Regions from separate parts of the Siphonobacter sp. BAB-5385 genome, predicted to be linked through region 1. Evidence: riboswitches for the same ligand, from Rfam matches in the RefSeq annotation. Region 1 holds a riboswitch; each other region holds the start of a gene.
The links. Region 1 has a riboswitch for cobalamin ahead of BWI93_RS02635 (TonB-dependent receptor). Riboswitches for the same ligand answer to the same signal wherever they lie in the genome.

Region 1 (5,902 bases):
GTTGGGCAGGAATGGATTGCATCCGTTCCTGCCCTCGTCGTTTAATAAAACACAACCTAAGACTCGATCTCTGAAAGGTTTTCCGGAGTACTTGACTCCTATATATTCCTGAGGAATTGAAGGAAATGCTTCATAACTGATTAATACTCAAGATACAGTTACGAACGAATCCTCAGCCATTACTTCCCCAGTACCAGCTCCAGTTTTTTTACCAGATTTTCGGGTTGTTCCCGCATGGAGTAATGGCCGCCTTCGAAGGGGTAAATCTTCCAGTTTCTGGCCCTGGCCCGACTTAGGCCCATGGCGTCCGTATGGCTATCACTTTTGCCGTTTTTCGTCATGACAATGAAAGCAGTTGGAATGTATTTAACCCGTGGATTGCTAATTCTTAGCGGCTCCGTATAAGTTTTAATGGGCTGAGGTACGTCCATGGGCGGCGTGGGTTTGGTAGGACCGAAGGGATAGGTCATCACGCTGTCTTTGATGTGCGATACCATCAGGCGTCCCAGATCGGACCACACACATCCCTGGCACTTTCCCCATCATTGGGTACCATTGCGTCCAGGTACACGAGTTGACGGATGCGGTCGGGTACCTGCTCCGCCACGCCCGCTATGACCATGCCGCCGTAACTATGTCCGACGAGAATTACGTTGTGCAGGTCTTCAAACCGGATCACATTGACAATATCGGAGATGTATGTACTGAGGTTGACGTTGGCATTGGACAAATGCACGCGTTCGCCCAAACCCGTAAGCGTTGGTCGGTAGACTTTATCCCCTTTAGCCGTTAGTAAGGCATCCACTTTAGCGTAATCCCATCCACCCGACCAGGCCCCGTGCACGAGCAGAAAGGTTCGTGGCGTACGTGACTGGGCCAGACTGACGGTGGATACTAGAAACGCGAGTAGAAAAAACAGATTTTTCATGAATGATCTTGTTCAATAATGTGAATGCGACAAAACTAGCTACATTCACTTTCGAAAAGATAGCTGTTACCTGTGGGTAAGTAGTTACCTGGGAGTAAGTACGTATGAACCATTACCAAACATGAAAAGCACCGAACCCGCTTGCCAGTATGAATTGAAAGTAGCCAAAGATGCCATGGAAGTCATTCAGGGCAAATGGCGGATTCCCATTATCATCTCCCTGACGTATGGCAACAAACGCTTCGGTGAAATCCAGCGGGATATTCCGGAGATCTCGCCCAAAATGCTTTCGCAGGAACTAAAGGCACTGGAAGAAAATCAGCTCATTACCCGTACGCTGTATGATAGTATGCCCGTCACGGTAGAATACGCTCTGACCCCTCTGGGCCTGTCCATGAAAGACCTGTTGGTCGAATTACGCAACTGGGGGAAGCATTTCAGAAAAGAGATTGTGGGCAAATAAGAAGCGTTACCTTCACTTCTATACTGAATCGTCTCTACCAATCCTTGGAGTCAGGGACGGGTTTAAGAGCTGAAAACAGGAGCGACACTGAAATGGCTGCAAACGCCTAAATTAGCCGCTCGGCGGGTAAAACGATAGAAGCCTTCCTATTGACTTTCCTCTTTTGCAGGGCCTGGCTAAACCGTAGTTAATCGGGCTAAACCTGAGTAAGGTTGAACAAGGACATTAGGTAATGTTACCTCTTCCTTCTTTAATCTATCATTTTTAGCCTACCTTCGCGGCCTCATTCAAGTTCTTTACTTCTTATTCCACGGAAAAAGGTTCTGTCGAAAGACAGATTAATAGGGAATCGTGTGTAAATCACGAGCTGTCGTGCAACTGTAAGTTCTACGCAGTTTGCGGTTGACCGTTTCCGTTTTCAATACTTGTATAATTGAAAACTGTAAACGGAAAACTGTACACTGCACACGTTTCAGACAACTGAGCCACTGTATCATTCGGTATGGGAAGGCGTCTGAAATGGAACAAGTCAGGAGACCTGCCTTTTTCTTAGCTGATCATGCTTTCACGGTTTAGAGCGTTATCAAGGGGAGCTTTGCTTTGTTGTAGGGGCACCACTGTGCCGATATGCGTATGCCCGTGCGTAAGCTTTCCTGATTTCCTCTGTATTCCTGTCTCATCATTAGCGAGAACGCAAGCGAAGAACTTTTAACCTTTTAGTTAAAAGTTATGCTCCCCATTTCTACTTCACGATTAAGTAGCAAAGCCCTTTTTACCACCTGGGTACTCCTCTGCGGTGTACTCTTAAAGGCATTCCCGCAACACAAAAACGGTTCGCTGGAAGGGCGAATTGAAACGGAAACCCAGGAACCCATACCCGGCATTTCTATTCGTCTGGACCTATGGGCCTGGGAGCAATCACCCAGGCCGACGGCAGTTTTAAGTTGCAGGCAATTCCGGCGGGAGCGTATACCCTCACGCTGAGCGGTATCGGGTACGAAGTGCGTCAGGTTCAGGTACAGGTCAAAGCCGGCGAAACCCTGCCCCTGCATTATCAGCTTAACCAGAAAACCCACGAGCTTTCGGTCGTGACGGTAACCAGTCAGCGAAACCGCTCCTTTTCGGCGATTAACAAAATCGATGTTCCGCTGCGGGATCTGCCTTTGTCTACCAGCTCGGTCAGCTCAAAAACCATCGAGCAACGCGGCATTGATGATCTGGGGGATGCCATGAAAAATACTACGGGCGTTCGTTCCAACAACACCTACGGCGGTTTTCAGCACTTCACCATTCGCGGGTTCAGCAATTTCGTGGTACTGATGGATGGCGTTCGGGATGAGCGACATAACATTTCCACCAGTGCCCCCAACACGAATTTAGCCAACGTCGAACGCATCGAAGTACTGAAAGGCCCGGCTTCCGTCCTCTTTGGGCACTCGGCTCTGGGTGGTATCATCAACATCGTGCGGAAACAGCCTACGGCCGATTTCAGGGCTAATTTTTCCGCGACTTACGGGAGTTTCAATACCCGTCGGATGCGGGCTGGTGCGGGTGGTTCGATCAACCCGAAGCTTCGGTACCGGATGGATTTCGGGGTGTCGAATACCGATGGTTTCCGGCAGGCGGGTATCTCTACTAACAATGCCTACGTGGCCCTGGAATATACACCCACCCGCAAGGACTACTTTTATTTGTCGTTAGGAGCCAATAAAGATGTGTACCGCACGGATTCGGGTATTCCCGTTTTGGCGGGCGGCGTGCTGGTTCCCGGCATGGATCTAATGACGCGTTACAACGACCCCGCTGATTTTTTAAAGCATACGCGAACGGATGTTCAGTTTCGCTACGTGCGGCAGCTTATGGCCAACCTGAAACTTTCCAATCAGCTCTCGTATTCGGACGATAACATCGATTATTTTTCAACGGAAGAACTGACGCTCAATACCCGGCGGGATTCCATTACCCGCTCGTTTCCCTACTACTTCAATCACCTCACCAAGCCCTTACAAAATCAGCTGGAGCTGACCTACGATCTCAACACCGCCAAGGTTTCGCAGAAGATTTTGCTGGGGTATTCGCTTAGCGTACTGGACCGTAAAACGTATAACGGTACGATTTTTGGTCCCGGCAAAGGAGCAACCATTCCCGTACAAAACCCGATTGAAAACCAGGGATATATCGATTACTACGATACCTATTACCGGGCTACGGATGAAACGGTACACGGAATATACTTACAGGATTTCATCCGGTTTTCCGAGAAAATCAAGGCATTAGTCGGGTTGCGTTACGATGTATTCAAAGGCGAATATTACACCGATCAGGTGGACAAAGACCGCCGGGTAACCAACTACGGAGCGAAATCAACCATAGCCCGGAATGCCCTGACCTATCGGCTGGGCCTAGTCTATCAGCCCATTGAACCTTTATCCGTTTACGCCTCGTACTCAACGTATTTCAAACCCTCTCGCCGGGTAGCTCCAAATGGGGAGACGTTCGATCCAGAAACGGGTTATCAGGCTGAAGTGGGCTCCCGACTGGAGCTGTCATCAAAATTTGCCGCTTCGGCTTCGGTGTACTACATGCGAAAAGACAATCAGGTGGAAGGTCTGCCCGGTGGCGTGTTCAAACGCGTAGGTTCGGCGGAATCGAGAGGCTTCGAAGTGGAGGCTCAGGGCAATCCCGTCGCGGGCCTTGATTTGACGGTGGGTTATACCTTCACCAAAGCCCAGTATTTACCCTACGCCAGTGCGGAGGTAAACCCCGTGGCGGGTAAAACGGCGGTACTGGCTCCGAAGCATCTGGTAAATGCCTGGCTAAACTACACGGTTCAGCAAAAAACCTTGAAAGGGCTGAATGCCGGGGTGGGCTTCAACTATCAAAGCGAAGCCTTCGCCAACTCGGCGAATACGTACGTTTTGCCGTCCTATCGAACCGTCGATGTGGCCCTTGGGTATCAGCTGAACCGCGTGGGCATTCGGGCGAATGTGAATAACCTGTTTAACGAACGCTATTTCACCAACGTGATCTTAACCCGGCAGTTTTATCCCGGAGCCACCCGTAATTACCTGCTGACGCTTAGTTACCAACTTTAACCTTTCAGCCGCGGACTTTTGGAGTCTGCGGCTTTGTATATCTTTCGTGAAAACAGTCATTAAAGCCATTCGGCTCGTTCATCGCTACCTGGGATTTGCCTTGAGTCTACTGTTTCTGGTCTGGTTTCTGTCGGGACTGATGATGATGTACGTGTCGTATCCGACGCTCAAATCACACCAGAAGCTGCAACAAACGCCTCCGATTGATTTGACAACCTGCCTGTTAACGCCGGCAGAAGCGATTACTAGAGCAGGAGTAACGGATTCCATCAAATCCATTCGCTTAGGTATGGTACTGAATCGGCCCGTATATCGGATCGTTACCCTACAAAACCGCCAGCTTAGTATCTACGCGGATAACCCGGCTATTTTGCCCTATGCCAGTGAAAGCTTTGCTCGTCAATTGGCTCAGCACTGGTCCCATGCGGGGGTACAGCAGGTTGAAAAATTAACAGAGATCGATCAGTGGATGGCGGCCCACCGCTCACAGGGCTACCTGCCCGAAGTATATCGAATGCAAATGGGCAACGAAGCGGGGACTTATGTGTATGTGTCTCCTTTTTCAAACGAAGTCGTTCAACAGGTTACGGCCCGGCAACGGTTGCTAGCCTGGCTGGGACCGATTCCGCACTGGATTTATCCGACGTTCCTCATCCGTAACCGACCCGTCTGGAGTCAGATAGTCATCTGGGTTTCCATAATCGGAACCCTGATGTGTCTGGCAGGATTGGCGATGGGCTTCATTCGCTACCAACGTAAACGGCCCGAATCGCTGGCGTTTAGTCCGTACAAGAAACGCTGGTTCCGCTGGCATCATTACACGGGTTTTATCTTTGGGCTTTTCGCGTTTACCTGGGTATTGAGCGGCTTGTTTTCCATGAGCCCTTTCAACTGGACACCCTCCGCCCGCCTTTCATCGCAAGCAACCGAACGCTGGATGGGTGGCCCGCTAAACCTGACCTTATTTAAAGTAAGTCCGGCGGCGGCTTATCAGAAGTTGTCGCGGGAACTGGTACTCAAAGAGATACAATTAATTCAGTGGAACGGCAGACCTTACTACCTGGCTCTGCAGGACGATCATCACACGCGTGTACTGGCGGCGGATGAAGTCGAAGCCAATCCGTTTCAGACCTTTGAAACTCAGGCAATCGAAGAAGCAATTCGGAAACTGGAACCGAAGGTAGCGGTGCTGGAATCGAAAGTCCTGGACCGTTATGACGCGTACTACTACGCGAAGAACGGCGAAAAACGTTTGCCCGTGTTACGAACCAAACTCGACACCCCCGAGCAAATCTGGTATTACGTGGATTTAAAAACGAGTCAGGTGGTATCTAAACACCAGACATTAACACGTGTCGAACGCTGGCTGTATCACGGGTTACACAGTCTGGACTTTGACTTTTTATTAAATCGAAG
Region 2 (5,902 bases), on a different contig from region 1:
ATTTCAGCGTCCCGGTAAACCCCGAAGGGGTGGCCCCTGTTGTAACCAGGGGCTTCGACCCCTGGCCTGGAACCGAAACCTAGAAATTAAACTTCCGCTTTACCACGGAGAAAAACCAGCCGACCAGAAAGGCGACAATACAGCCCAAGGTTACTTCCGAGGTACGGAGAAGGGCAATTTCAAGAGCATCCTGCCAGGAAGCTTGCTGAAAAATCGCTGGCGTCATGACAGCAATTACCGTAGAGGGAGCCAGTTTCCAGCTAGAAGGATACCGTTTGATGAGTGTACCCATGAAGATGGCTACCGCAATGGCTAGAAAGAGGGAAAAGATATTAACACCCGTCAGGACGATAAAAACAATACCAATCAGACAGCCGCTAATAGTATTAATAATCCTGGAAATCGTATTGCGACGTAGATCACCAAAATCAGGCTCGGAGACGATGGCTACTGAAATAAGTGCCCATTCTTTTTTCTCGATATGCAGTAAATCGAGTAACATCCAGGCAATGGCTGCTCCGAACAAAATCCGGAATGCGTATAAAAAAGTAGTCTTTTTGAGCTCGATTTCATCTAAAATTGTTTTTTCAAGCTCAATGATTCGTTTCTTGGGGTTGATAAGTGTTTTATAGATCATGGTACTTTTCGGGCTGTGACCAAACGGTCGTACTTTAATGGCTTCTATAAAATTAACGCACAAATAGCCTGAAGAGTTTTGAATATTTTTGTACTATTCTAATAATCTACGCAATCATTTGAACAAAATTCCCGGAATGACTGGTTTACGGATTCCTGAATCGAAATCCGGTGAATAATAGGGCTGTTGCCTTATCTTTGAATTCTACTCAACTTGAACCGATGCCTTATCTTGTTTTAGACCTGGAAATGACCGGAGGTGAACCCGGCTGGAATGAAATCATACAAATTGGAGCCGTTTTGTGCGATGATGACTGGAATGAACTGGGAACGTACCTGTCGAATGTCTATCCGGAAAACGAAGAAGCTTTCTCGGAATATTCAGCCAAAATTCACGGTCTGAGTCTGAGCGATCTCGACGACGCTCCCATGATTTACGACGTCATCCCACAATTTGAAGAGTGGATACTGGAAAAGCTCGGTCGCCTCCGGGGCCGTACCCAGACGCTGGATAATTCCCAGTATCTGCGGGATGTTATCATTAGCGGACAATCCGTCATCAACGATATTAATTTCCTGCGGTACGCCTACCGGGAAGAGAAAATTAAATGGCCGTATTCCAACAAACTGCTGGATCTGCATACGCTCGGCTATTTCACCTTTGAAGTACTGAAAGCCAATGGCAAACCTGTACCCAAGTCGCTAAGTCTGAAAGCCATTGCGGGTTATTTTGGACTGGAACGGGAAGACGCCGAATTTCACAATGCCCTCGAAGACGCTCAGCTGACTACGAAATCGTTCAAAGAAGTGTTTGCTCTGGCGAAAAAGTTTAAGCTGGCCGAGTAAGCAAGCAATAAACGACAAAGAGCCGATCCCACGGGATCGGCTCTTTGTCGTTTGGGTATAGCTTCAGGAAATTAATCCAGAGCGGCTACACCGGGAAGCGTTTTGCCTTCCATGTATTCGAGCAGAGCTCCACCACCCGTCGATACGTAGCTTACGCGGTCACCGTATCCGGCATTGTTTACCGCAGAAGCGGAATCACCACCACCGATGAGTGAGAAGGCTCCGTTTTCTTCGGTTGCCGTTACTACGTACTCCGCAATGGCGTTGGTACCTACAGCAAAGTTCGGGAATTCAAATACGCCCATGGGGCCGTTCCAGAGAATCGTCTTCGAATTCAGGATGGCTTCTTTGAATACTACGATCGACTGGTGTCCAATGTCCAGACCTTCCCAGCCCTCGGGAATTTGACCGGCGGGAACCGTCGTTTTGGTGGCGTCGTTGGAAAACTTATCGGCAATCACCGTATCCAGCGGCATCAGCAGGTTTACACCTTTTTCTTTCGCTTTTTCAATCAGCTCCAGAGCCAGCTCCATTTTGTCGTCTTCGTGGATGGAATTTCCGATTTGTCCACCCAAGGCTTTCGTGAAGGTGTAGGTCATACCGCCACCCAGAATCAGCGTATCCACTTTATCCAGCAGGCGTTCGATCACCAGAATTTTATCGGAGATTTTCGCTCCACCCATGATCGCCGTGTACGGACGCTCTACATTATCCAGAATCCGTTGAGCGTTGTCAAGTTCGGCTTGCATGACGTAACCGCTTACTTTGTCAGTAAAGAACTGACCGATTACCGCCGTTGACGCGTGGGCCCGGTGAGCTGTACCAAAAGCATCGTTTACCCAAACATCACCCAGGCGAGACAATTTCTCGGCAAAAGCTACATCTCCTTTTTCTTCTTCTTTGTAGAAACGGAGGTTTTCCAGCAGCAGGATTTCACCGGGCTGTAAGTTAGCGGCCTGATCTACAGCCTGCTGACCAATGGCATCATCGGCAAATTTTACCGGACGGTTGAAAATCAGCGACAGGGCATTAACCAGGTGTTTGAGCGAATATTTTTCGGTAGGACCATCTTTCGGACGACCCAGGTGCGACATCAGGATTACCGAACCACCGTCGTTCAGAATTTTCTGAATCGTGGGGATCGTAGCTTTGATGCGGGTATCGTCAGTAATTTCATAGCGGTCATTCAAAGGGACATTGAAATCTACGCGGACAAGTGCCTTTTTTCCGGCGAAATTGTACTGGTTCAGCGTCTTCATCAGATAGAATCAGAAGTTTAAATGAGTAATGGTAAGACCACGCGGTAACAAAGTTCTGAAGCGTTAGTCAAGAACGGAACAAATTTAGAAATTCGGCCAAACTTCCCTAAACCTGACGAGTTTTTAAGCGAAACCTCTTAAAAGTTTGCTAAAAAGATATACGCTGCAAGTCTGGGTACGCGGGCCGTTGTCGTTTCTAAAAAAGATTCTGCTTCCGTATTTAAAAAAACTATGCTCTATATTTGCGGCGTTCTTTGTAATGCCCGTCAATCGGATGGTTGGTTTCGTGGGGAGGTCTTCGCTCCCCAAGGAATGAAAAAGGAATCGTGTGTAAATCACGAGCAGACGTGCTACTGTAAGTACCCGTTTCGCCGCAGCGAAACACGTGCTACCCAAATTTCCCATTGTTCCGCGAGGAATGAGAAGGGGGGCCAGCATGGTACAAGCCAGGAGACTTGCCAACCTTCTCAATGGTCATGCCTTCACGACTAAGGCCTGATGCACGCATTGATTTTACAAATGTTGTAGGCGTTTCTTCGCCCGGTTCTGATGCTCAGAGCGGGGTCGAAAACGTGTATTCTTCTTCTGACGTTCAGCGACGAACGTGAGCCGGAGATCGTATGCCTAAGCATTCGTAACAATTCACCTTTTTTGGCGGGTTGGGTGTTTCAGAGGCGTTTTTTCAAACCCTTTTTTAACACAAACAACATGGTTACGCACAACCTGGGCTACCCCCGTGTGGGCAGCAAACGCGAACTGAAATGGGCCAGCGAACAATTCTGGGCCGGAAAAATCTCCAAAGACGAACTCCTCTGGGCCGGACGGCAGGTCCGTCGGCAAAACTGGCAAACGCAACAGGAAGCGGGTATCCAGTGGATTCCTTCCAACGACTTTTCATTTTACGATCAGGTACTGGATACGGCCCTGATGGTAGGAGCGGTACCCGAGCGTTACCAGTCGCTGATTGACGGCAAGAGTAATCGCGAGCTGGAAATCTACTTCGCTATGGCCCGGGGTATTCAGCAGAATGGGCTGGACATCAAGGCGATGGAAATGACGAAATGGTTTGATACTAATTACCATTACATCGTTCCGGAATTTCTGAAAAATCAGCAGTTTAAACGGTATTCCGACAAAATCATTCACGACTTTGAGGATGCCAAGCAAATGGGTATTCTGACGAAGCCCGTCCTGCTTGGCCCCGTATCGTTTCTGTTGCTGGGCAAAGAAAAAGAAGCGGGTTTCCATCGCATTGATCTGCTCGAACCCTTGTTGCCCGTGTACGCCGACGTACTACGCGAACTGGCTACCCGAGGTACGACCTGGGTACAGCTCGACGAACCCTGCCTGACGCTGGACTTATCCGAGAATGAGCAAATCGCTTTTCAACAGGCCTACGAATACCTGGCTCGGGCAGTACCTCAGCTGTCCTTGCTGGTTGCCACGTATTTTGAAAGCATACAGCCCAACCTGGCTCTGACCCTGCAACTGCCCGTAGCGGCTTTGCACGTGGATTTGGTACGGGGCAACGAACAACTGGAAGCCATGCTGGCCGATACCAGTTTTGTCACTTCGCAACGAATCCTTTCGCTGGGCGTAGTAGATGGACGAAACGTCTGGAAAAATGACTTTACGCAATCGTTGACGTTCATTCAGCGAGCGGTGGACGTACTGGGTAAAGATCGCGTCTGGATTGCTCCGTCCTGCTCCCTGCTGCACGTGCCGTATGACCTGGATCTAGAGAAAAACGACGCCGTACTGACGCCGGAAATCAAAAACTGGATGGCCTTTGCCAAGCAGAAACTCGGTGAAGTAGTGACGCTGGGACGTCTGGCCAAGGGAGAAGCTCAGGGATTACTGCTGGAAAATCAGGTGGCTCTGGAAAGTCGCCGGACGAGTCCGCTGATTCACAAAACTGCCGTTAAAACGCGGGTACAGGCCGTGCAAACGGATGATTTTGAGCGGTATAGTACCTTTGCTATTCGTCAGCAAATTCAGGGAGAAAGTCTGCAATTACCACTCTTCCCCACGACTACCATTGGTTCCTTTCCCCAAACCGACGAGGTGCGGCAATGGCGAGCGAAGTATAAGAAAGGCGAAGTAAGCCAGGCTGAATACGAAGCGTTTGTAGAAACCGAAATCGAAAGGTCCATTCGCTGGCAGGAGGAAGTAGGGCTGGACGTGCTGGTACACGGCGAGTTCGAGCGTAACGACATGGTGGAGTACTTCGGTGAGCAACTGACGGGCTACGTATTCACCCAAAACGGCTGGGTACAGAGTTACGGCAGTCGTTGCGTGAAGCCACCGATTATTTACGGTGACGTAGAACGTCCCGAAGCCATGACGGTACGCTGGACGACCTTCGCTCAATCGAAAACCGAGAAATATATGAAAGGGATGTTGACGGGTCCGGTCACGATCCTGCAATGGTCCTTTGTCCGGGATGATCAGCCACGTAAGGATACGGCCTTCCAGATTGCCTTAGCGATTCGGGATGAGGTACAGGAACTGGAACAAGCAGGCATCCGGATCATTCAGATTGACGAACCCGCCATTCGCGAAGGATTGCCCCTGCGGCGGGCGGACTGGGCGACGTACCTGACCTGGGCCGTGGACGCGTTCCGGCTAAGTGCTGCGGGCGTAGCGGATCAAACGCAGATTCACACGCATATGTGTTACTCGGAATTCAACGACATCATGGAGGCCATTGCCCGGATGGATGCCGACGTGATTACCATCGAAACGTCCCGTTCGCAGATGGAATTGCTGGAAGCGTTCTCGGACTTTCAGTACCCCAATGAGATCGGACCCGGCGTGTACGACATTCACTCACCGCGTGTACCGAGCGTGGAAGAAATGGCACATTTGCTGGAAAAAGCACTTCGTACGATTCCGGCTCGTAACTTGTGGGTCAATCCCGACTGCGGCCTGAAAACCCGCCGTTGGGCCGAAACCGATCAGGCCTTACGAAACATGGTAGCCGCCGCCCGGCAGCTCCAGCAGACGATAAGCGTTTAGAGGTTTTGTGGTTTAGAGTTTAGTGTTTTGAGTTGCGTGGACCGTAGCGTATAACGGATAAGCCCATGATTCGATTCAGAACCCTAAACTCTAAACCCTAAACTCAAAACCCATTTCTCATGTCTTTAGAAGAAAAAATCAAA
Region 3 (5,902 bases), on a different contig from region 1:
TCACTGACGCACGCCAAAGGCCATCGCGATCAGATGGAAGGAAAGTTTTTTGTTGGATACGAAGATCGGATTCAGGCTGACGGCGGTTCAAATCGTGACTTTACCTCACTGTGGTGGCGAACGTATCGTTACCTCAATTTGCTCGTTACGACGGCCGACGAACCGCTCGTACTAGAAGATTTATTTGGAACGTCTTCGCGGTATCCTTTAAAACAGGAGACGACTTTTTCGGTACCGGAGCGTAAAGATTTGCAGCAAATGCTCGACATCGGCTGGCGTACGGCCCGGCTGTGTGCCAACGAAACGTACATGGATTGTCCGTACTACGAACAGTTGCAGTATTTCGGCGATACCCGCATCCAGGCCTTGATTACCCTCTACAACACCCGCGACCCGTGGCTGGTGAAAAATGCCCTGGAGCAGGGTCGGCAGTCGATGGTAGCCGATGGACTGACCATGAGCCGATACCCTTCTAATCTGCACCAGTTTATTTCTTCGTTTTCACTGCTTTGGATTGGCATGGGCTATGATTACTATCGCTACCGGGACGATGCGAATTATCTGAAAACGTTGCTTCCCGCCCACCGGCAGATTTTATCCTGGTACGAACAATGGCTCAAGCCCGATTACAGTTTAGGCTACGTCCCGAACTGGTTTTTTGCCGACTGGGCAAACAGCTTCGATTACGGCGAACCGCCCCGCGAAAAAGACGGTGATTCAGCTTTTCAGGATTTGCTGTACCTGATGTCCCTGCAAATGGCCGCTGAACTCGAACAAAACCTGGGCCTGCCCGCTTTGGCTCAGCATTACCAGACGCTACAAACGAACCTGAAGAAAGCCATTTATCAGCATTACTGGAACCCGGGAAAAGGGCTACTAGCGGATACAAAAACGCAGCGTTCGTATTCCCAGCACGTCAATGCTCTGGCGGTACTCGCGGGTGTGGTTGAAGCAGATCAGGCCAAGCAGGTGATGCAAACGGTACTTTCGGATCGCAGTTTGACGCAAACCACCATTTACTTTCGCTACTACGTGAATCAGGCCCTGAGCAAAGCCGGACTGGGTGATCTTCTGTTGAATCATCTGCAACTCTGGCAGGATCAGATGGGACTGGGCCTGACGACCTGGGCCGAAATGCCCGAACCGTCCCGGTCGGACTGCCACGCCTGGGGTTCGAGTCCGAATATCGAGTTTTACCGCATCGTACTCGGCATTGATTCCGAGGCGGCAGGTTTTAAGAAAATAAGGATTGCTCCGGCCTTAGGTACCCTGAAAGAAGCTTCGGGGAGTATGCCCCACCCCGCAGGGACGATCAAAACGCAGTATACCTTAAACGCACAAGGCAAGTTAACCGCCCGCATCACCCTTCCTCCGGCGACGAGTGGCACTTTCTACTGGAAGGGCAAAGTCTATCCCCTTCAGGAAGGATCTCAGGTACTTGAGTTATAAGGTATTTAGACAAAAAGCCCCCACTTAAAAGCTGATTTTTAAGCGGGGGGCTTTTCTATCAAGGCATTTTTATTCTTTTAATCCTTTCAGGTACGCAATGCTTTGAGGCACCTGCTGAGCGATACTCGGACTTTCATCCTCAATAAAGTAATGGCGAATGCCCAGCCGCTTGGCCTCTCTAATAACGCCGGGAATGTCGATCTGTCCTGTTCCTAAGGCTACGTCGTTTTCCAGCGGGGTTGATCCCGTAAAGTCTCCTTTTACTCCTTTCTTAAGGTCTTTCAGGTGAATCAACTGAAACCGTTTGCCGTATTTTTTGAGCAAAGCCACGGGGTCGGCCCCGCCGTGTTGAGCCCATAGAACATCCAGCTCAAAGGAAACATCCGACGGATTGGTGTTTTTGACGAGGTAATCAAACAACGTTCCCTGTACGTAAGGGCTAAACTCGTAGCCGTGGTTGTGGTAACAGAAAGTTAAACCCGCAGCTTTCAGTACTTTGCCCGCTTTGTTAAAATCTTCGACGGCTTTTTTCGCATGATCGATGTTGAATGCTCCCTGATGCGGAATCCAGGCGACCATAACGTACCGGGAGCCAGGGCTTTTGCCTGTTTGATAACACTCTGAGGGTCACTCACCAGCTCCTCGTACGAAGCTCCTGTGGCGGGTATGGTAAGCTTCCGCTTCTGAAGCATCTGCTTGTACGCTTCCGGAGTCAGACCTTTCGGCGTATTTCCCTCGATTTCCGTAATGCCCAGCGAGGCAATCAGATCCAGCGTTTTCTCCACGTCTTTCGCAAATTCATTGCGATACGTATACGCCTGAACCCCAATAGGAAAAGTGTATAAAGGTTTATTACTTTGGGCAAAGGTGACTTCCAGCCCCAGCAGAGCCATCAGAAGTGTGCGGACAAAGAATACTTTCATAGAAAGATTTAGATAAGATTTGTATTCAAAGATACACTCCTTGTGGATCGAGTGGTTTTCGTTCTAGCAGGAAAGTTCGTTGCTGGTTTGTCTGCTTCGGGAGTAATCCTTTTGTATCTAGGAACTGTCGCAAAGCTTTGCCTTGTAGAACGCATTGACAAGCGTCACAGACGCTCGTCAAACCACAATTAAAAAGGCTTCCTACCCCCTCAATAGCCCCTTATACACAAAAGGACTGCTTCTAAAGCAGTCCTTTCAAAAGTGAAGTATCGCAGTAATTACTGAATACTAATCAACCGGGGAGTTTTCTGTTTTACCTCTTCCCGTTTAGGAATGGTCAGATGCAGCAGTCCATTTTCGTAGCGGGCCTGGATGCCTTCTTCATTGACGACATCTTTCGGCAGAACAAAGGTCCGCTCAAAAGACTGGTAGCTAAACTCCCGGCGGGAGTAGTGTTCTTCTTTTTTGTCTTCCGTTACCGATTGCTTTTGAGAGGAAATCTTCAGCGTATTTCCGTCAAGCTGGATGTGAAAATCTTCTTTTCTCATCCCCGGAGAAGCCATTTCGACTTCAAACGCATCGGCGGTTTCGCGAATATTCACCGCCGGAACGGTCGTACCCGTCGATGAAAAATGCGATTGATTCCAATTGAAAAGGTCGCGACCTAGGAAATCATCAAAAAAGCTGGGGAAGCTGGGAAACAGCTCATCCTTTTTTCTCATGAGTGACATAGTTACCTCCTTTTTAAAAGTTGATCAAACGAATGTAATGAAGACATTTCTTCATCACTTCCGCTCTTTTAAACGGGCATGCCAAAATTGTTTTTCTTACCTTTTGTCAGCGAAAACTGTCAAATTTTCACTAGGTAATCTTTCCTTTTGACAGTTAACGGATTCAATAATCTTACTACTATCCCAACCATTGGGGACGAATCCCAGGGTTTATCCTACTGAAAGGCAAGCAAAGCAACGTATCTTCGTCCCCGAAAAGGTTCTGCTTAACCGCGGATGAATAGGGAATCGTGCGGACCGCCGATGCGGTTTAAATCACGAGCTGTCGTGCAACTGTATGTTTTTCAGTTTTCAGCTTACTGTTTTCAGTTTTCAGGAGTAAAATACTTCACTAATCAACTGTAAACGGAAAACCGACTACTGTAAACTTTCTTTAGAGAAGCCACTGTACCTCGCGTATGGGAAGGCCTTGGGAAGGAAACGAGCCAGGAGACCTGCCTTTTTGTATCGGTTACACGCTTTCACGGACTAAGGCGGAAATCAGAAGTAGGTTTGCCGGAGGGGTGTACACGTCTCCGATTCTTCTTTTTTGTCTTTTTCAGGAAGGCCAGCTTATTCTTTCATGGCCAGTCATTTTCTCATTGCGGCTCCGCACAGTGGTTCGGGTAAGACGACGCTTACGCTGGGTCTGTTGCGGGCTTTGCGACACCGGGGCCTAACGGTTCAGCCCTTCAAGTGCGGGCCCGACTACATTGATAGTCAGCACCATCGTACGGCCGCCGGACGAGCCAGTATCAATCTGGATCTGTTTATGGCCTCCCCCGAACACCTGAAAACGCTTTATCAAACGTACCGTTCCGGAGCGGATGTGGCCGTTACCGAAGGTGTGATGGGCCTGTTCGACGGAGCCGACCGGATGCAGGCAAGTACGGCCTCGCTGGCCGAATGCCTGGGTATACCCATCATCCTGGTGGTACAGGCCAAGGCAATGGCGTACTCGGCAGCACCACTCCTGTACGGCTTCAGGCATTTTTACGCGGGCATACAAATCGCCGGCGTCCTTTTCAATGGTGTACAGACGGCCTCGCATTTCCGTTTTCTGGAAGAAGCCTGTCAGGATGTAGGGTTGCCCTGTCTGGGCTATTTCCCTACCCATCCCGATTTTACCATTCCATCGCGTCACCTCGGGTTACGTACGTCTTCGGAGATCGACTACGAGCGAATCATCGAAGCCATCGCCCGGAAGATTCCGCAGACCATTAACCTGGATCGGCTCTTAGCCCTTACTAAAACCAATGAAGAGGCTCCCCTAGCTCAAGCCTTGTCCCATCGTACGGCCTGTAAGGTGACTATCGCCCGGGATGAAGCGTTTTCATTTCAGTATCACCAAAATCTAGCGGTGCTGGAAGCCCTGGCGGAAGTACAGTACGTAAGTCCGCTACGGGATAGCGAGCTGCCCGAAACGCATCTCTTGTACCTGCCCGGTGGCTACCCTGAATTGCACGCTCAGGCCCTGAGTGCCAATACGTCCTTTCGGGAAAGCGTGCGAGCGTATTGCCAGAACGGCGGATACGCCTACGCGGAATGTGGCGGGTTGATGTACCTGGGCCGGCAGTTAACCGATGCGGAAGGTCACAGCTATCCGATGGCGGGGGTGTTTCCCTTTTCAACGAGTCTGCAACACGCGAAGCTGACCCTGGGTTATCGACAAATTCACTTTCAAAATACCTTACTGAAAGGTCACGAGTTTCATTACTCTACCTTACAGGAAGCGGAAGAGTTTGCTTCCCTGGCTCCGGTCCGCAATGCCCGGGGTCTGGAAGTCGGGACTAAAATCTACCGCGTACAAAATACCCTGGCTTCGTACGTACACTTATACTGGGGCGATGGCCCAACGTGGCTGACGGATCTGCTTCGTACGCTTTCTACTTCCCTTTCCACGCATCAACATGGCTGAAATCAAACGGCAACGGGTCATGCGACCCGACGGAAAAGCCATTAATCTGGTCCAGCGGCGGGGACATTTGTCCTACTGCTATAATGCCTGCTGCTGCGGGCGAACCGACCGCGGGTACGCCCCGGTACTGGTTGACGTCTACAAAAACGAATGGCTCCGCCGAAAAATGCGGAATCAGGTTCACTTGACCAAAGGCGGCTGCCTGGGCCCCTGCACGCTGGCGAACGTGGCTACGTTGCTTTTCGACGGGCATTCGGTCTGGTTTCATTCGGTCAATAGCGAATGGCACATCAAAGCCATTTTCGATTACATTGATCGCATGCTGGCCGCCGACTGCTTCCTGAGTCCGCCCGCCGAACTGGCCGAATTTGTCTTTCAGTATTACACCTGGAAAGGCTCGGAAACCGCTACCCTACGCGGAGAAACGCCCTCGCCCACCGATGGAATCGTGTTTCTGACGCACGCCGATACGGATTTGCTGACCCTCAGCCGGATCAGTTTACCCGACGATTTTCCCAAAGTACTGGGCCTGAGTTTACTGGCGATCAAGACCGAGGCTCACATGGCTCAGTTGCTGGAGCGGGAGATTGGAGCGGCTCAGGTGATTATTCTGCGAATTCACGGACGGCCCAGTAGCGTACCGGGTTTTCATGAACTGGTGAAGCGGGCCCAGCAGAATCAGCAGCATTTGATTGTCATCAGCGGTACGGGCGAACTAAACCCCGAATTTGCGGCGGTTTCTACGGTATCTCCAGCCATTCAGCAGGATGCCTTGTCCTACGTGCAGGCGGGCGGAGCGGGGAATTTTACGTCGCTGCTGTACTACCTTTCCGATCACCTGT
Region 4 (5,902 bases), on a different contig from region 1:
AATTCGTGTTCGATTCATCCGCGGTGAACACTTTCAGACTCGGCTGATGGGCCCCCAGATTCCCCGACAAAGCGACTTCACCCGAGGCCCGCTCGACGTCCTTACTGCTGGATTCCGTGATGCCGTAAGCAATATCGCCGGGCGACTGTACATTCCGGGCCTGAAAGGTTTCGCCGCGAACGTCCAGCCTCCATTTCGAACTCAGTTGATAGCCCAGTCGCAAGGCTCCGGTATAGTAACTCAGCTGCGTATACGGTCGGGTTTGACCATCGCCAGTACGGTCATCGACCTCCACATCCGGTTGGTTAGCGTAATGTTTGACCGCATTGCGAAAATCGAAGGCATTGCGTAACCAGTTATTCTTCCCGATTTTATAATCATTGGCCCGCTGAAAGTAGGCAAAGGACAAATCGTAATCCAGCTGTTTGGTTAGATTGCCACCCGTTTGCAGACCGGCCTGCAGGGTTTTGAAACTACCGTACTCCACATACGCGGATCCCTGAGGCGTTCCCTGGGATCGGCGGGTGATGACGTTAATCACGCCGCCCATGGCCTGCGATCCGTACAAAGCTGAGGCGGGGCCTTTCAGTACCTCAATGCGTTCAACGCCATTGAGAGAGATCGTCGAAAGGTTAGTAGCCCCCGCCGGGCGGCCATCAATCAGTAAGAGCGTGCGTTGATTCAATCCCGAAAACTGGGGCCGAAAGCCGCGAATTCCGATACCCGAAGAAAGGTTCGGATACTGAATGACGTGTACGCCAGCGGTTTTCTTGGCAATATCCGTCAAATCGTTGGCGGGAGTTAAAGCGATGTCCTGACGGGTAATCACGCGTAAACTGCGGGGCACCTCGGCTAAAGTAGCCTCCGAGCGGGTCGCCGTCACCACGATGGGTTGAAGGGCGTACACCGAATCCGCTGGTGTTTGAGCGTAAGCCAGTCCAGGCAATAAAAGCATACTGGCCCAAAGGGCTTTTTTCTGGGGGGAAGAAAACATGAATGAGTAATAGAGAGTAAACGAATACGAAAGCAATAACCTAGAATGAGTCAATTAGCGTGAGGATGCCCACTGCAATCGAAAAAAAGCCAATGACATAATTCATCCAGCGAAGCACACGTTCCGTTCGCTGGGCTACTTTTTGTAGTGAAAAGGCAAAAACGCAACCATAGACAGTCATAGCCAGCAGAATACTCAGGCTTTGAATGATGATGATCCAGACAGCGGTAGAAGCGTCTTTAGCTGCCAGCGTAAGGGCAACTGTACAGGCCCCTCCGGTACCCGCCAGTCCGTGAATCATTCCCACGCCGAAGGAGCGGTTTAATGGCGTAGCTGCCGCGTTGGATGCATCCGTTGGGCGTACCAGGTCATTTTTGAAGTTTCTACGAATGGCAACAATGCCCAGATAGATCATTAATGGCCCTACCACGTATTCAACCCAGGAGGCAACTTCCAGAGATAGCTGGGATTTAAGCAGTAAGATCAGGCAGGCAAAGAGAATGAGTGAAAAAGCGTGCCCTAACGCCCAGTGCGAAGACCGCCAGGCTACCCGCCACAGCTGACCTTTCTTTTTTTCACTGGTCAGGACGGAAACAGCCGCCAGGTGGTCGGGTTCGAAGGAGTGCTGAATGCCCAGTACGAACGAATCGAGCAGTAAAGGATGAATCATGTCGTTTTCCCGGATGGATTCTATTGCTTACGGGAAAACAAAGCTAGAGGATGACGCAAGCGTCTCCTCACCGATTAGGCTAGCCTCCTGCTTTTCTTCCCGAAAGCACGTTGGTATGATTTCAATGGCAGGTCTTCTGGCTCGTTCCTTTCTCAACCCCTTCCCATGCTTGAAAGCACAGTGGTTTGTATCGTTGAGAAACGTTGGGAGTTTTGAGTTTGGGGTTTAGAGTTGTTTTGCACTCTAAACTCAAAACACTAGACTCGTTCGGAACTTACAGCAGCGGGTACTGCTCCGGAGTTACACCGGATTCCCTTTTAAGCCCAATGAGTGATCCACTGGGCACCAATTGAGCCGCGAAAGTACGACAATTTGCAGGATTCAACAGAGCCAAGCCTATTTTTTCCGCTCAATATTACTTCAGGGTTACGGGTTCATCCGTTTCAGACGGACCGGAACCGTCGTTGTATAACGAAGATCATTGCTGCTGGAGAAGGCACTTCCACGTTCGGTGATATACCGGAACGTAAGCGTCAGGGTCAGGGCTTCAGATTCCCAGTTACCGCCTTCCTCTGCAGTCATCAGATTAAAATTATTACGCAGCCGGGTTTGTTCGTCCTGAAATAAAAAGGTAATACGGTTCAGGGTCTGCTGCTTTGTATTCCGGATGACCCCTTCAACTCGGTATTGTTCCATACCCAGTCGGCTTTTTACCCGGGCCAGTCCTTTAAAATTTTGATCATTTTTCCGATGGCGTCGCCGATACAACCAGTCCACTTCTGGTTCAAAAATTTCCAGCTCAAGTGTTTTTGGAACGCCATCGGGATCTTTAAACGGTCCGAACCAGTGCCCTACCAGCCGGGGCGTTGCCGAGTCGTAAGCCCAGGGCCGTTGCCAGCGATGATAGACGTATTGAACGCCGTATAGGAGTCCCAGCAAAAGAAGTAATCCACCCCATAAACGAAACGCTTTCATAGGCATCAAAAGGTTTCTTTACCAACCTTTATAACAAAGTAACGGAATAGTTTTAAACCGGGAAGTAACCGGGGAAATAGACCTGAATTTAGACGTTGTAAAGGGGGAATAATCCCGTTACAACCGTGCCGCCCCTGGCCACTCGTAATGCCCTCCAAACGCTTAACGAGCAGAAGGTACGATTGGAAGCAAAAAGCCTGCGATTCGTAGAATAAACTGCTGTTTAAGGGCTGTAGACTGTACTTTTGAAGTAGATAGGTTGAAGGTTGAACACAAAACTCTCTCGTGCTTCATGGGGGAGTTTTTTTTGGTTTACTACTTCTATTTTCTACACACTTTTCCTAATGATAAACCCTAACCAGAGACCAGTTAGGGTTTACTATAACCAAAGTTTCGCGGCACCCTTTATTAAACCGCTAGGGCCCCGAACGTAAAGTGTTTACGCCACCAAATAGCTAGCTTTTTTATTACAAACCTAATCTTTAAATCGCTAAAGCTTTCTTTTGATAAGTAAGCGACTGATTTTACGAGATTTAGTACCAGTATTAATCTAAAACCTCAGGTTATTGACGACTGTTCGGGTCGTTTTCCCGGGTAATAAAAGGCCTTACGTATCTCGTTTAAAAGCAGTGAAATCGCAGAAAAAGCCCCAAGAAATCAATTTTTGGCCTTTCGCATTAAAAAGCGGGGCTTATATTGCGGGGTCGAATGTCGCGTCTGTCGCTACGTTTGTTACGCTGCATGTACGAATGAAAAAACTATTTGAAAAGATGTCCTCCTGGAACTGGGCGTGGATTATCACCTACGCGGTGATTGTAATCCTGGCCTTGATCTGGGGCTACTATCTGAGTGTGTGGATTCGCCGGGCCATCTAATCAGCCTCCCGGCGAATCATTACCGAAGTATCTCCTTATACAACGCCAGATACGCCTGAGCAGCTTTCTCCCAGGAAAATTCAGTCACCCGATCCCGAGCCAGTTGAATTTTATTCGAATACGGAAAATCGGTTAGTCCCTGCTTCACTACTTCACTCATGCGATCGGGGTGAAAACTGTCAAAGTAGTACGCCGCTTCCCCGCCTACTTCTGGCAAGGCCGTATGCGTGGATAAAAACGTGGGCTTTTCGTAGCTAAAGGCTTCGAGAACCGGCAGTCCAAAGCCCTCAGCAATTGAAGGAAACACAAAAGCACTGCAGTGCTGGTAGTACCAGTGTTTATCAATCTCTGACGTTTCGCCCAGCAGATGCACGCGTCCGGGGGCAATCCCAAAGCGTTCACACTCCCGTTTGATCAGTTTGTAGTACTCCAGACTATGGTCGTCGATTCGACCGGCTATGATCAGGTCGTAGTCCAGATTAGCCAGCATGGCTGGCAAAACATGGAAGTTTTTCTTCGCCATGACCGTCCCGACGGTGAATAAAAAAGGGCGTTCAGGCCGGAAACCGGGCTGGTGCCGTGCCAGCTCTTCCGCCGGGATAGTCGATACGTTTACGCCATTATAAATGACCCGAATCTGATCAAGTGGGTACTGCAGGTGTTCGGCAATATCACGGGCCGCGTACTGAGAAATGGTGGTAATGGCATCCACCTGATCCAGGTACCGGCGAGTTTGAGCCTGAAAATGCCGGTAAGGAGCCGAATCAACGGGATATTCGTAGCGATAATTTAAATCATGAATGGTCAGGATTTTCCGACCAATGATTTTATGGGGCTTGAGCAGCGTCGGATTTTGCTGCGTAAAATGTATCAGATCAAACTCCGGAATACTCTTCCACCGCAAATTCGTAAGCACACCCCGGGTTCGGTAATGGGCCTCCCCAAAGGGCTTTATTTTCGTAAATGACCGGGGGATCAGGTATTGTAAATCCAGCTCGTCGGTCTGATGTACCTGAAGCTGTTTAATCAGTTCGAAGGCAAAATGATACAAACCTGTGCTCGATGTAGCAATCTGATCGGCGGTAACTAAAATTTTTCTACTCATCCCTTCTGTGGGTTTCTTCCATACCCGCCCTGGAACACGATTGAACTCAAAAAAAAGCAAGGTAGTAAAAAAACGCCACGTGGGCTTTTTATTGGCCTATGCCCAGCTACGGCGTTCTGGTTTTCGGGCAAAAAATAATCCCGGTCCGTACAAGAGGTTACTCCTGCACGAACCGGGACATTACGCGACTATAGCTGCTATTTATTCCAGCTCATCCGGATGCGATCCGGAATGAGTACGGGTCGGAATGTACGCTCGCGAAGACTATTCCAATCCATCTTTACAAGCAGATAAGCAACAACACAACCTACGGACTGGGCGATTTGTAACATGGTTTTTCATTTATAGGTGAGCAAAAAATCCCTACGGCAGGGTCAGGCTTCCGCTGGTACGGGATCAGGCCGGACGCCCTAGTAGTTTTAGTAAACGGTAATGGGAGTGCAAAGCCGAAAAGAAGCTTCGATTTTCCAGATACGGCAGGTCAAAATCTGCGGCCGTTTGCTTAACCAGATGAGTAAGAGCCGGATAATGAATGTGACATACTTTCGGGAACAAATGGTGTTCAATCTGACGGTTCAGGCCACCGCAGAAAAAGGCAGCCACCGCCGAACGCGGAGCAAAATTCGCCGTGGTGCGTAACTGGTGAATGGCCCAGGCCTCTTCAATCGCTCCTTTGTCTGAAGGAACGGGGAAGGATGTACCTTCCACAACGTGGGCTAACTGAAAGACTAAGCCCAGCACGATTCCTTCAACCAGATGCATAACCAGAAAGCCAATACCAATTTGCCACCAGCTCAGCTCAAGAACCAGATAGGGTAAAATCAGGAACAGGAAATAGTACGCCAGCTTGGCAGCAAACAGCTTGACGTATTCGCGTTTCGGGTGTGACTGGTTTTCATGGTGACCAATCTGCTTTTTGAAAAACTTGATATAATCTTTCCGAAACACCCAGGACAAAGACGCCAGTGAGTACAAAGCAAATGCATACCAGTGCTGATACCGTTGCCAGGGCCGTACGGGCTCGTCCGTATCCACTCGGATCAGACCGGGAGCAATTTCAATATCCTCATCGTGGCCGGGAATGTTGGTATAGGTGTGATGGACAATATTATGCGTAATCTTCCATACGTACGGATTTGCTCCGACCAGATAAAAACTGGCCCCTAAGATCCGGTTTACCCAACTTTTGGAAGAAAAAGCACCGTGCAAAGCATCATGTGAAATATTAAAACCGATAAAAGCCGCAAACATTCCCAGCCCCACTGCAAAGCTCAGCATCACCC

Region 2: linked by a shared signal. The riboswitch ahead of metE (5-methyltetrahydropteroyltriglutamate--homocysteine S-methyltransferase) and the one ahead of BWI93_RS02635 (TonB-dependent receptor) in region 1 are both predicted to bind cobalamin.
Region 3: linked by a shared signal. The riboswitch ahead of BWI93_RS23125 (cobyrinate a,c-diamide synthase) and the one ahead of BWI93_RS02635 (TonB-dependent receptor) in region 1 are both predicted to bind cobalamin.
Region 4: linked by a shared signal. The riboswitch ahead of BWI93_RS23320 (cytochrome c biogenesis protein CcdA) and the one ahead of BWI93_RS02635 (TonB-dependent receptor) in region 1 are both predicted to bind cobalamin.

What each region holds. Positions count from the first base shown of each region.
Region 1 covers NZ_NMPS01000031.1:162,838-168,739, reverse strand. The annotation lists gene BWI93_RS02650 (hypothetical protein) at 180-521, opposite strand; gene BWI93_RS02645 (alpha/beta fold hydrolase) at 497-928, opposite strand; gene BWI93_RS02640 (helix-turn-helix domain-containing protein) at 1,050-1,391, shown strand; cobalamin riboswitch at 1,693-1,952, shown strand; gene BWI93_RS02635 (TonB-dependent receptor) at 2,294-4,486, shown strand; gene BWI93_RS02630 (PepSY domain-containing protein) at 4,533-5,902, shown strand, end outside.
Region 2 covers NZ_NMPS01000206.1:4,950-10,851, forward strand. The annotation lists gene BWI93_RS20290 (FUSC family protein) at 80-637, opposite strand; gene BWI93_RS20295 (PolC-type DNA polymerase III) at 859-1,482, shown strand; gene pgk (phosphoglycerate kinase) at 1,554-2,741, opposite strand; cobalamin riboswitch at 3,004-3,219, shown strand; gene metE (5-methyltetrahydropteroyltriglutamate--homocysteine S-methyltransferase) at 3,450-5,759, shown strand; gene BWI93_RS20310 (acyl-CoA thioesterase) at 5,879-5,902, shown strand, end outside.
Region 3 covers NZ_NMPS01000220.1:72,597-78,498, reverse strand. The annotation lists gene BWI93_RS23140 (alpha-L-rhamnosidase C-terminal domain-containing protein) at 1-1,449, shown strand, start outside; gene BWI93_RS29810 (sugar phosphate isomerase/epimerase family protein) at 1,519-2,028, opposite strand; gene BWI93_RS29805 (hypothetical protein) at 1,938-2,372, opposite strand; gene BWI93_RS23130 (Hsp20/alpha crystallin family protein) at 2,651-3,094, opposite strand; cobalamin riboswitch at 3,344-3,620, shown strand; gene BWI93_RS23125 (cobyrinate a,c-diamide synthase) at 3,726-5,060, shown strand; gene BWI93_RS29140 (cobaltochelatase subunit CobN) at 5,053-5,902, shown strand, end outside.
Region 4 covers NZ_NMPS01000220.1:114,928-120,829, reverse strand. The annotation lists gene BWI93_RS23325 (TonB-dependent receptor) at 1-994, opposite strand, end outside; gene BWI93_RS23320 (cytochrome c biogenesis protein CcdA) at 1,035-1,664, opposite strand; cobalamin riboswitch at 1,773-2,029, opposite strand; gene BWI93_RS23315 (hypothetical protein) at 2,091-2,639, opposite strand; gene BWI93_RS29150 (hypothetical protein) at 3,389-3,514, shown strand; gene BWI93_RS23305 (glycosyltransferase family 1 protein) at 3,534-4,619, opposite strand; gene BWI93_RS29145 (hypothetical protein) at 4,817-4,951, opposite strand; gene BWI93_RS23300 (acyl-CoA desaturase) at 5,016-5,902, opposite strand, start outside.